DNA from 2 places in the Romboutsia sp. LXY-2 genome. Region 1 is predicted to be linked to the other one. Evidence: riboswitches for the same ligand, from Rfam matches in the RefSeq annotation. Region 1 holds a riboswitch; the other holds the start of a gene.
What was found. A riboswitch is a leader RNA that binds a small molecule or an ion and turns the genes downstream of it on or off. The one in region 1 is predicted to bind S-adenosylmethionine.
Positions count from the first base shown of each region.

Region 2: another riboswitch for S-adenosylmethionine. It lies ahead of metK (methionine adenosyltransferase); the one in region 1 lies ahead of ACI48P_RS05745 (O-acetylhomoserine aminocarboxypropyltransferase/cysteine synthase family protein).

Region 1 covers NZ_JBKFGI010000003.1:15,107-20,643, forward strand. The annotation lists gene ACI48P_RS05725 (metal-dependent hydrolase) at 18-554, opposite strand; gene ACI48P_RS05730 (superoxide dismutase) at 702-1,397, opposite strand; gene ACI48P_RS05735 (CPBP family intramembrane glutamic endopeptidase) at 1,579-2,289, shown strand; gene ACI48P_RS05740 (L,D-transpeptidase) at 2,310-2,783, shown strand; SAM riboswitch class I at 2,892-2,997, shown strand; gene ACI48P_RS05745 (O-acetylhomoserine aminocarboxypropyltransferase/cysteine synthase family protein) at 3,081-4,379, shown strand; gene ACI48P_RS05750 (two-component regulator propeller domain-containing protein) at 4,677-5,006, shown strand; gene ACI48P_RS05755 (ligand-binding sensor domain-containing protein) at 5,483-5,537, shown strand, end outside.
Region 2 covers NZ_JBKFGI010000015.1:104,022-109,558, forward strand. The annotation lists gene recD2 (SF1B family DNA helicase RecD2) at 1-797, opposite strand, end outside; gene metK (methionine adenosyltransferase) at 913-2,106, opposite strand; SAM riboswitch class I at 2,253-2,358, opposite strand; gene yyaC (spore protease YyaC) at 2,717-3,226, shown strand; gene mreB (rod shape-determining protein MreB) at 3,320-4,345, opposite strand; gene spoIIID (sporulation transcriptional regulator SpoIIID) at 4,459-4,725, opposite strand; gene ACI48P_RS19410 (peptidoglycan DD-metalloendopeptidase family protein) at 4,825-5,481, opposite strand.

The DNA of each region.
Region 1 (5,537 bases):
ATAGAGTTTATTAATAATTATATTAAGAGATAAAATCTATATCCTAATAAAAATATAACACCAAAGTTTAAAGCTTTACAAAAAAGTTTTTCGACTTTAGAGCTTGTTTTTATAGGAAGTATAGAAAAGTTTATAGTAAGGGGGTAGAATAATTCGACTCCTTCTTTTGTTATTAAGTCTAAAAATATATGTGAAAAATTACCTATAATAAATCCACTTGCCAAACATAAAAATACTATATTATATTGAGTGTAATAAAGTAATATTTCAAAAAAATAACTTAACATTGACATACAGATTAAGCTATGTGTAAAACTTCTATGTCTAAATTTCTTACCAAAACTTTTATGTAATATAGGAAATCTTTTGCTAATGTAAGACCCTCTCATGTCTATATCAGGAAACAGTGAACCTAAGTAGGCAAAATACATATATATAAGTATTAATATGATTTTATATATAATATCATATTGCTTTAAAAACTGATCATTAATTAAAGGAAGAACGATAAGTGCAAATAAGTATCCACCTTTTGTATGAGTTTCTTTTACCATAAATCCTCCTCAGATGATTATAAATTGTGTCATGAACATATGTTTTGTTATTCCATTATATAGTAAAAAAAAATGAATTACAATAATTTTATACCCATAAAAATGGCCAATAACCTAGGTTTATTAGCTATTGGCAAATAAATATAATTATATATTATTGTAATTTTCTAGTGCTTTATCCCAGTTTATGACATTAAACCAATTATCTATATAGTCTACTCTTTTATTTTTATACTTTAAATAGTAAGCATGTTCCCATACATCAATTCCTATCATAGGTATTAAATTTACTGATATTGGAGTATCTTGATTAGCAGTGTTCATTATTGAAAGTTTACCATTCTTATCTGCCACGAGCCAAGTCCAGCCTGAACCAAAAACATCTAAAGCAGCTTTCTTAAATAAAGCCTCAAAATCGTCATAAGAACCAAAGTCTCTTTCAATTGATTTTAAAAGCTTACCACTAGGGTTAGTCTTTTTATCTGTCATTATATTAAAGAAGAAACCATGGTTATATGCACCTCCACCATTATTTTTAACCGTAAGTGCAATATCGCTAGGTAAAGATTGTAAATTAGTCAATAAATCTTCTAGACTTGAATAATATAATTCAGGATGCTTTAATATAGCTGCATTTAACTTATCAACATAAGCCTGATAATGCTTATCATGATGTAGTTTCATCGTTTCTTTATCTATGTAAGGCTCAAGCGCATCGTAAGCATAAGGTAAAGGTTCCACTTTAAACTTTGCTTCTGGAAGATTAGAACAAGCTAAGGATCCTATGCACTGTGCCATAATAAATAAAGAACTTAATAAACAAATAAATAATTTCTTTTTCATATAAAAATCACCTCAAAGTTATTATGCTACCTATATCAAAAAAATATTTGAAATTTCTTTAATAATATATCCATAACAAGTTAAAAAGGATATAATTATTAAAAATAGAATTAAATTTAGGATATAAATTTTACTTAATAAAATAGGTTAAAATATTAGCTTAAAATAGGAGAGATTATGAATGAATAATATAACTGAAAATACTGATTACAAAAACAAAGAATTTATTAGAAATTATATTGTGTTAAGCGCAATACTGTGCGCAGGGATGCTATTTGTCATAGAACAAGTTTTTTTAGCTGATTATTTGACTAAGACAATTAGCAAAATAATATTGTTTACACTAAGTCAGATAATTTTGATTAAGGGAGTTAAGAAGACATCTTTTAAAGAAGGATTAAATTTAAAATTTGTTGATAAAAAAACAATAGGAATGGGGATAGGTCTAGGGATAGTTGCTGGAGCAATATTAATAGGAGCATTTTTATTATTTAAGAAGTTGATTAACCTGGATGTTATTTTTTTAGAATTAGAAGCTAAGTCAAAGATTACAGCTGCAAACTATCTTCTTGTAACTACTTATTTCAGCTTTGGAAATTCATTTTTAGAAGAATTCTTTTTTAGAGGTTTTATATTTTTAAATCTATATAAGATGGGATATAAAAGGTTTGCATATATTTTTTCAGCAGGATTATTTAGTTTATACCATATAGGTATTTTTAGAGGTTGGTTTAGAATTGAAATATTTTTATTATGCTTGGTAGGATTATTCGTTACAGGAATAATATTTAATTATGTGGATACTAAATCTGAAAATTTTTTGAATTCATGGGCGATCCATATTATAGCAGATGTATCCATAGTAATAATAGGTTATATGTACCTGTTTTAGAATTAAAAGGGGTGGATTAGATGAATAAATCTAACGTTTATAGAGATAACAAGAATTTAAACTATTCAAAATTTAACTCAAAGATGACTGAATTTGTAAATGAGAATAATATTATTAGTAGTACTGATTATTTAGTTATAACGTCAATTAAAGAAAGGGCAACATATATATACGAAAAAAATGATAATGATTGGGAAATGAAATACAAATGGAGTAGTACTGTTGGAAAACCATCTACTCCAACAATAACAGGTGTATTTGCAACTGGTGAGAAATATCCAGCAATAATTGATGGTAGTGCACTTGCAAAATATGCAACACATATTACAGATGAGTATTATTATCACTCAGTAATATATAATTCAACTGAAGAATATGTAACTGATGACCGATTAGGTGAAGCAATTAGTCATGGATGTATTAGATTAGCCACTAGTAACGCAAAATGGATGTTTGAGAATATACCAACCAATACAACCATAGTAATCAAATAATATAATTTAAATTAAAAAAAATAATTATTTAGGAAAATGTATTTTTATTATTGAAATTGAAATTATACTAAACTACAATAAATTAATAAAAATAAATAAAATTACGAAATCTTATTAAGAGAGGTGGAGGGATAGGCCCTATGAAGCCCAGCAACCAGTATTTATTACATGGTGCTAAATCCTACTTATGAATTTCTCATAAGAAAGATAAGAGAGTAAGCTAAAATAAAAAGCCCTCTTTTATCGATTGATAATGATGGCTTTTATTTATTTTATAAAATAAAATGGGGGAAAATTATGGGGGATAGAAGATTAAAATTTGATACACTACAAGTACATGGTGGCCAAAGCCCAGATCCAACTACAGGTTCAAGAGCACTTCCAATTTATCAGACAACATCATATGTTTTCAATAGTGTAGAACATGGAGCAAATTTATTTTCACTTAAAGAAGATGGCAATATTTATACAAGAATTATGAATCCTACTACGGATGTATTAGAAAAAAGACTAGCTTTATTAGAGGGTGGAGTAGGTGCAGTAGCAGTGGCATCAGGCTCAGCGGCTATTACTTATGCTATATTAAATATTCTACAAGCAGGAGATGAGATAGTATCATCAAGCACATTATATGGAGGAACATTTAACTTATTTTCTACAACTTTACCAAGGCTAGGTATAAATACTACTTTTGTAGATTCTGATAACCCTGAAAATTTTAGGAAAGCAATAAATGAAAATACTAAAGCACTATATATAGAAACAATAGGAAATCCTGTAATAAATGTTTCTGATATTGAATCAATATCAAAAATTGCTCATGAAAATAACATACCTTTAATAGTTGATAATACATTTGGAACACCATATGTTGTTAGGCCTTTTGAGTTTGGAGCAGACATAGTAATACATTCGGCAACAAAGTTTATCGGGGGTCATGGAACCTCTATAGGTGGAGTTGTAGTTGACTCCGGTAATTTTGATTGGGAAAAAAGCCAAAAGTTTAGTGTATTAACAGAGCCAGATCCAAGTTATCATGGTATAAGTTACACAAAAAATGTAGGAAGGGCGGCTTACATAACTAAATTGAGAGTTCAGCTCCTTAGAGACACAGGAGCTTGTATAAGTCCATTTAATTCTTTCTTACTAATTCAAGGGCTAGAGACACTATCTTTACGAGTTGACAGACACATATATAATACAAAAAAGATTGTAGAATATTTATGTAATCATCCAAGTGTTAGCTGGGTGAATTATCCCGGATTAGAGGGAAACAAATATTATGAATTAAGCAAAAAATATTGCCCCAAGGGTCCAGGTTCAATTTTTACATTTGGAATTAAAGGAGGAATTGAAGCTGGGAAGATATTTATAGAGTCACTAAAGATTTTCTCACATCTTGCAAATGTGGCAGACGCAAAGTCTTTAGTTATACATCCAGCAAGTACAACGCATGCGCAGTTAAATGAAGAAGAACAACAATTAGCAGGAGTGAGTCCTGATATGATTAGAGTTTCTGTAGGTATAGAAGATTTAGATGACTTAATATATGATTTAGAACAGGCATTAAATGAGGCTAGTAAAGCTCTTTTATAAATAGACAATATAACTTGTTGATAATTATAAATACAACAAAAGGAAACTGAGAGAGATAAATTTCTCAGTTTCTTTTTATTGTGAAAAAATTTTAGTGTATTATATAATTTATATATTTAGTTAAAAAGGCAGTAATACGGTGGTTTTAAGGGATTATTTACCATAAATTATAAATGAAATATATGGCTTAATAATAGCTAAGAGTGTGGATATAGTTACTTTTGTGTAGTTATTAACAAACAAGTATAGTATAATAAAAATGAAATAATAGTAAAAAATGCAATTTAAGGGGGAATTATGTCTAATCTTATTAAGACGCTAGTTTCAATAATATTTTCATTAAGTATTGTATTAACATATACAAATATTTCTTATGCTCAACACAGTACTAATTTTAATAATATTACTATCAATGATGGTTTATCTCAATCTACTATTCAAGCTATTTACCAGGATAGCAAAGGATATATATGGTTGGGATCTAATGATGGTTTAAATAGATATAATGGGAGTAAAATAAAAATATTTAAGAGCGATGAAGAAAATAATAAAATATCAGATAATTATATTCTAAACATTATAGAAGATGATAAAAAAATCTATGGGTATCTACAGTCAACGGAATAACCAAAATTAATATTGATGATTGGAGCATAAGTACTTATTTTTCAGATAAGGACAAAGGTAATTTATCTAATGATTTTGTAAACACAACTTTAGTAACAAAAGATGGAAAAATACTTGTAGGTACAGCAGATGGATTAAATATTTATAATGAAAAAAAAGATAGTTTTGAAAGAGTATTAAATGACGATAATCATTTAACTAGCCAATATATTAAGTCTATTGCGCAAGACAATAACGGGAATATATGGATAGGAACAAAATCAGGTCTGAATAAAATTGATATTAAAAATAATAAAATAGAAAAATATTATATTGACCAGGAAGTATACTATATTTTATCAGACGAGTATGGTTATGTATGGGCATCTACTCGTGCGGATGGAGTAAAAAAAATTAATATTGATAATAATGATGTAGAACATTTTACTAATGAAAAAGATAATGAACATTCACTTCCATCAAACCATGTGAAAAATATGTATCAAGATAAAAATGGTAATATATGGTTAGGTACAGAACAAGGTTTATCAA
Region 2 (5,537 bases), on a different contig from region 1:
TTTTCTATATGAATTTTTTGATCATAGGCTAATCCCATAATACATTCTTCTATTATAGGAGCTTCTACTTCTAATAATTTTGATGCGTCTTGGATCAGTATGTTTTTAGGTAAATATGTGTGTCCATTGCTTAAAGATTGGCTTAAAGTAAATAAAATACCTTGCGAGATTCTGTCTTTAGAATATTTATCTATTCCAATTTTATTTGCTATATTGTCAGCTATTTTAAAACCAATTCCCCTTATATCTTCTGCTAGTTTATATGGGTTTTTACTTATTACATCTATAGCTTTATTTTTATATTTTTTATATATTTTCAAACAATAATTAGGAGTTATACCATATGGTGATAGCTCAATAATTATATTCCTAAGTTCCCTATTTTCTTCATAGCTCTTAACAATTTGCTTTACTTTCTTATTTCCTATACCTTCAACTTCTTCTAGTCTTTCTGGCTGATTTTGTATTATGTCTAGGGTATTTACTCCAAACTTATCTACTATCCTCTTTGCCATTTTCTCGCCTATTCCATGTATCATTCCAGATGATAAATAAACATAAATTCCTTCTAATGAAGTTGGCGTTACTGGCATGAATTTATTAACTTCAAACTGCGTCCCATAAACTTTATGGTTTATCCATTTACCTTCTACCTCTATACTTTCTCCTACTGATAATGTTGGCATACATCCTACAATGACAACTTCATCCTTAGAATTTGCTAAATGAGCTATAGTATATCCGTTATCTTCATTTTTAAATACTATATCACTTATCATTCCTTCAATTCTTTCCATATATATTCTCCTACAAACAAATAATGCTTCTATATTATTACTCTTAATTTGTAATTATTATACATTTTATAAGCAATAAAATAAAGAGGCTGAAAAAATTCAGCCTCTTAAAAAATTATTGTCCTAGTGCTTCTTTTTTTAATGTTTCTGCTTTATCAGTTCTTTCCCATGGTAAGTCTATATCAGTTCTTCCAAAGTGTCCGTAAGCAGCAACATTTTTGTACATAGGCTTTCTTAAGTCTAAGTCTCTTATTATTGCACCTGGTCTTAAATCAAAGTTTTTATTTACTAATTCTACTAATAATTCTTCTGAAACCTTTCCTGTTCCAAAAGTATCTATAAATATAGATAATGGCTTAGCTACACCTATTGCGTAAGCTAATTCTATTTCACACTTATCTGCAAGTCCTGCAGCAACTATGTTTTTCGCTACATATCTTGCAGCGTAAGCTGCTGATCTATCAACCTTTGTTGGATCTTTTCCTGAGAATGCTCCTCCACCATGTCTAGAGTATCCTCCGTAAGTATCTATTATTATTTTTCTTCCAGTAAGACCTGTATCTCCTTGTGGTCCACCTACAACGAATCTTCCTGTTGGGTTGATGTATATTATAGTTTCTTCATCAAGTAATTCGCAAGGTATAACAGCTTTTATTACATGCTCTATTAAGTCTCTTCTTATTGTTTCATTATCAACTTCTTCTCCGTGTTGAGTTGATATAAGTATTGTATGAACTCTAACTACTTTGTTTCCATCGTATTCAACTGTAACTTGAGTCTTTCCATCTGGTCTTAAGTATTCTAGCGTTCCATTCTTTCTAACTTCTGTTAATCTTCTTGCTAATTTATGAGCTAAAGATATTGGAAGAGGCATTAATTCCGGAGTTTCATTACATGCGAATCCGAACATTATACCTTGGTCTCCAGCTCCTACTTTTTCTATTTCATCTTCTGTTTGTTCACCGCTTCTATTTTCTAAAGCTTCGTCAACTCCCATTGCTATATCTCCAGATTGCTCATCTATAGAAGTTATTACTGCACATGTGTCACAGTCAAATCCATACTTCGCTCTATCATATCCTATCTCTCTTACAGTTTCTCTAACTAACTTTGGTATATCTACATAAGTATTAGTACTTATTTCACCTGCTACAAGTACTAATCCTGTAGTAACTGTAGTCTCGCAAGCAACTCTTGCTGATGGATCGTTTGTTAATAATGCATCTAATATTGCATCTGATATTTGGTCACATATTTTATCTGGATGACCTTCTGTAACTGATTCTGACGTAAATAAATGTCTTGCCATAATATTTTCCTCCTAAATATATAAATAATTTAATAATCTATATTTTACCTTATGTTAAGAGTACTTAATTTTCTTATACAAATAAAAAAACCTCTTCTACTTTAAGAAGAGGTTAATTAGCATAGTATATTTATATTAATTAACTAACCTCATCTCTCAAGATTTTCATCTTGTAGGATTTAGCACCTTTTCCCAAATATGGGTGGTTGCTGGGCTTCACAGGGCCTGTCCCTCCGCCACTCTTGATAAGGTAATCAAGATTTATATTCTATTTTGTTTATCACTAAAATCTATGTTACTATTTTTTTATTTACATGTCAATACCTATTTATTTTTCTTATTTCTTATTACATATATACCTCAAATCATTCAATACTTTAAGTTCTATAAAGAGTATACCCTACATAAATATAAATATAATTCTCAGTTTTACAGTAAGGCTTTATTGATTTTTTATGTATATATTTAAATTTAATAGTCATTTTTACTAAGCATAAATATTAATTATCATAAAAATTAAAATCTAAGTACAGGTATTATTTTAACGCATATTAAATATGGTTCTTTTTTATACTGTGATTTCATATATTTTCTTGAAGGGGGTGTTCCTATGTATTTAGCCAAGATAAATTATAAAAAAGAAAATGTGGTTCAAGCGTTAAGCTTGACACTTAAAGATATAATCGATGAAAATACTGTAGTTGTTTGTATAGGAACAGATCGAGCTATAGGTGATGCTCTAGGACCTTTAGTTGGGACCATGTTAAAAAATAGTGATTTTAAATATCCTGTTTACGGTACACTAGATAACCCTATTCATGCTTTAAATATATATGAATCTATAGACTATATTAAAGACACTCATACTAATGGTAACTTCTTGGCTATAGATGCCTGTTTAGGATCAAAAAATAATATAGGCAATATACAAATAAGAAAAGGCCCTATTCTGCCTGGAAAAGGTGTGGGCAAGAAACTCCCTCAAATAGGTAACTATTCAATTGTAGGCATAGTAGATAAGATTGATGAAAATAATAAATTTTCATTTAATAATGTAAGACTTAGTTTCATTCTAGAATTAGCAGAAACTATAGCCTTATCTTTACTGCTTGCTACTTAAGATTCTAAATCAAAATACAATGTCAGACTATTTATTAACTTACTCTCCTTCATTATATAAAAAAAGTCCTATAAAAATAGGACTTTTTTTATATTATTTTCTTCTTCTTTTAAATGTTCCACCCGTTTCAAGTAGATCTAGAGAACCTAATGCACTTCCAGTTCCTTTTGCAACACAAGATAAAGGTTCATTAGCTAATAAAACCTTGATTCCTGTACTTTCTTCTATTCTCTTATCTAACCCGTATAATAAAGAACCTCCACCTGTCATTATTATACCAGTGTCACTAATATCTGCTGCTAATTCTGGTGGTGTCTTTTCAAGCACTGTGTGAGCTGATAAAACTATTTGATGAACACATTCTTCTAAAGCTTCTAATATTTCCGATGACCCTACTGTCATTGATTCAGGTAATCCAGTAACTAAATTTCTACCACTTACCTTCATATATTTTTCTTCTTCTCTTTTGAATGCCGTTCCAATTTCTATCTTAATCTTTTCCGCACTTCTTTCACCTATAAGTAGATTATGTTGCTTTCTCATATATCTAACTATAGCTTCGTCAAATTTATCTCCACCGATCTTTATTGATTCGCTTACCACAGCTCCTCCTAAAGATATTACAGCTATATCGGCAGTTCCTCCACCTATATCTATTACCATGCTACCATTAGGTTGAGAAATATCTACTCCTGCCCCTATTGCCGCTGCTATAGGTTCTTCAATAATATATACTTCTCTAGCTCCAGCTTGTCTTGTAGCTTCTTCTACTGCTCTTTTTTCTACCTCAGTAACTCCTGTAGGTACACATACCATTATTCTTGGCATGAAGAATCTTCCAAATCCTCTTTTATCTACTACTTTATCAATAAAGTACTTTAACATCTTCTCTGTTACATCGTAATCCGAAATCACACCATCTTTTAGTGGTCTTATTGCCACTATGTTTCCTGGTGTCCTTCCTATCATTTTTCTAGCTTCTGATCCTACTGCCAGAACAGAATTTGTATTTTTCTCTATCGCTACAACAGATGGTTCCTCTAATACAATTCCTTTTCCGTTAACATATACAAGTACATTAGCCGTTCCTAAATCTATACCTATGTCAGCTCTAGCCATTTTTCCAACTCCTTTTTGCATTAAAATTTATCTAAACGATTACATATAGTTAATTACTCCTATTATACAACATATACAAAAACAGTATTTTAGTCAAGAAAAAAATGTAGGTATTAACCTACATTTTCCTCAGTTCCTTTTTCATATTTTAGCTTAGTAGCCATGCCACCCCTTATATGTCTTTCGGATTTATTTTTTTCTAAAACCATCTTAACTTCTTTCGCAAGAGATGGATTTATTTCCTCTAATCGTTCTGTAACATCTTTATGGATTGTACTTTTGCTAACTCCAAAGGTTTTAGCCGTTTGTCTTACTGTAGTATTTTTTTCTAAAATATATTTTGCTACAACTATGGCTCTCTCTTCTATATGCGATCTCAAAACTTCCCCCCCTCACATACTAGCCTTAATGATATATATGTGATTTGGCAAAAAAATATAACAGACTTAATCAAATTGATTAAGTCTGTTATATTTTTTTTATTTAATTAAACTCATTGGGTCTATTGACTCCGCGCCTTTAAACGCTTGCACATGAACATGTACTTCTTCTTCACTTTCTACAGCGGAAGAGTTACCTACTTTACCTAAACTTTGTCCTTGTTTTACTTTATCCTCTTTCTTAACTAAAACATTTTTATCTAGGTTTGAATAGATTACAACTACATCATTATCATATGATACTTTTACTGACATACCATATTTATCATCATTAAATACATCTACAACTGTACCATCAAATAATGATTTGATTTCTTGTCCATTGTCTGCACTTACATCTAAACCTTTATGTACTTCCCATACGTCTAAAGTTTTTGAATAACTTGGTTCTTTATCAGAGTATTCTCTTGTTACCTTATTACCTATAAAACTTAATTTTGATTTATCATTTGTACTTGCTGATTTTTCCTTAGCTTTTTCTAAATTTTCTTCTGTTTCTGTTGCAGTTGGAATTGCACCATCTTTATCATCTTGTATTAAATGTAATTCATCTTCCTTATCTTTGTTTGTAAGATCGTTTGAAGCTAAATTATCTACTCTTTTGCTTGTAAACCAAACTCCACCTATAGCGACTAAACAAACACATACAAATAAAGCCAAATAAAAACCATCTTTTTCTAATAGTTTTTTCTTCATACAGCACCTCCGAAATATATTTATGTATTTGTATTGTTGTCTCGTATTTCTATTTT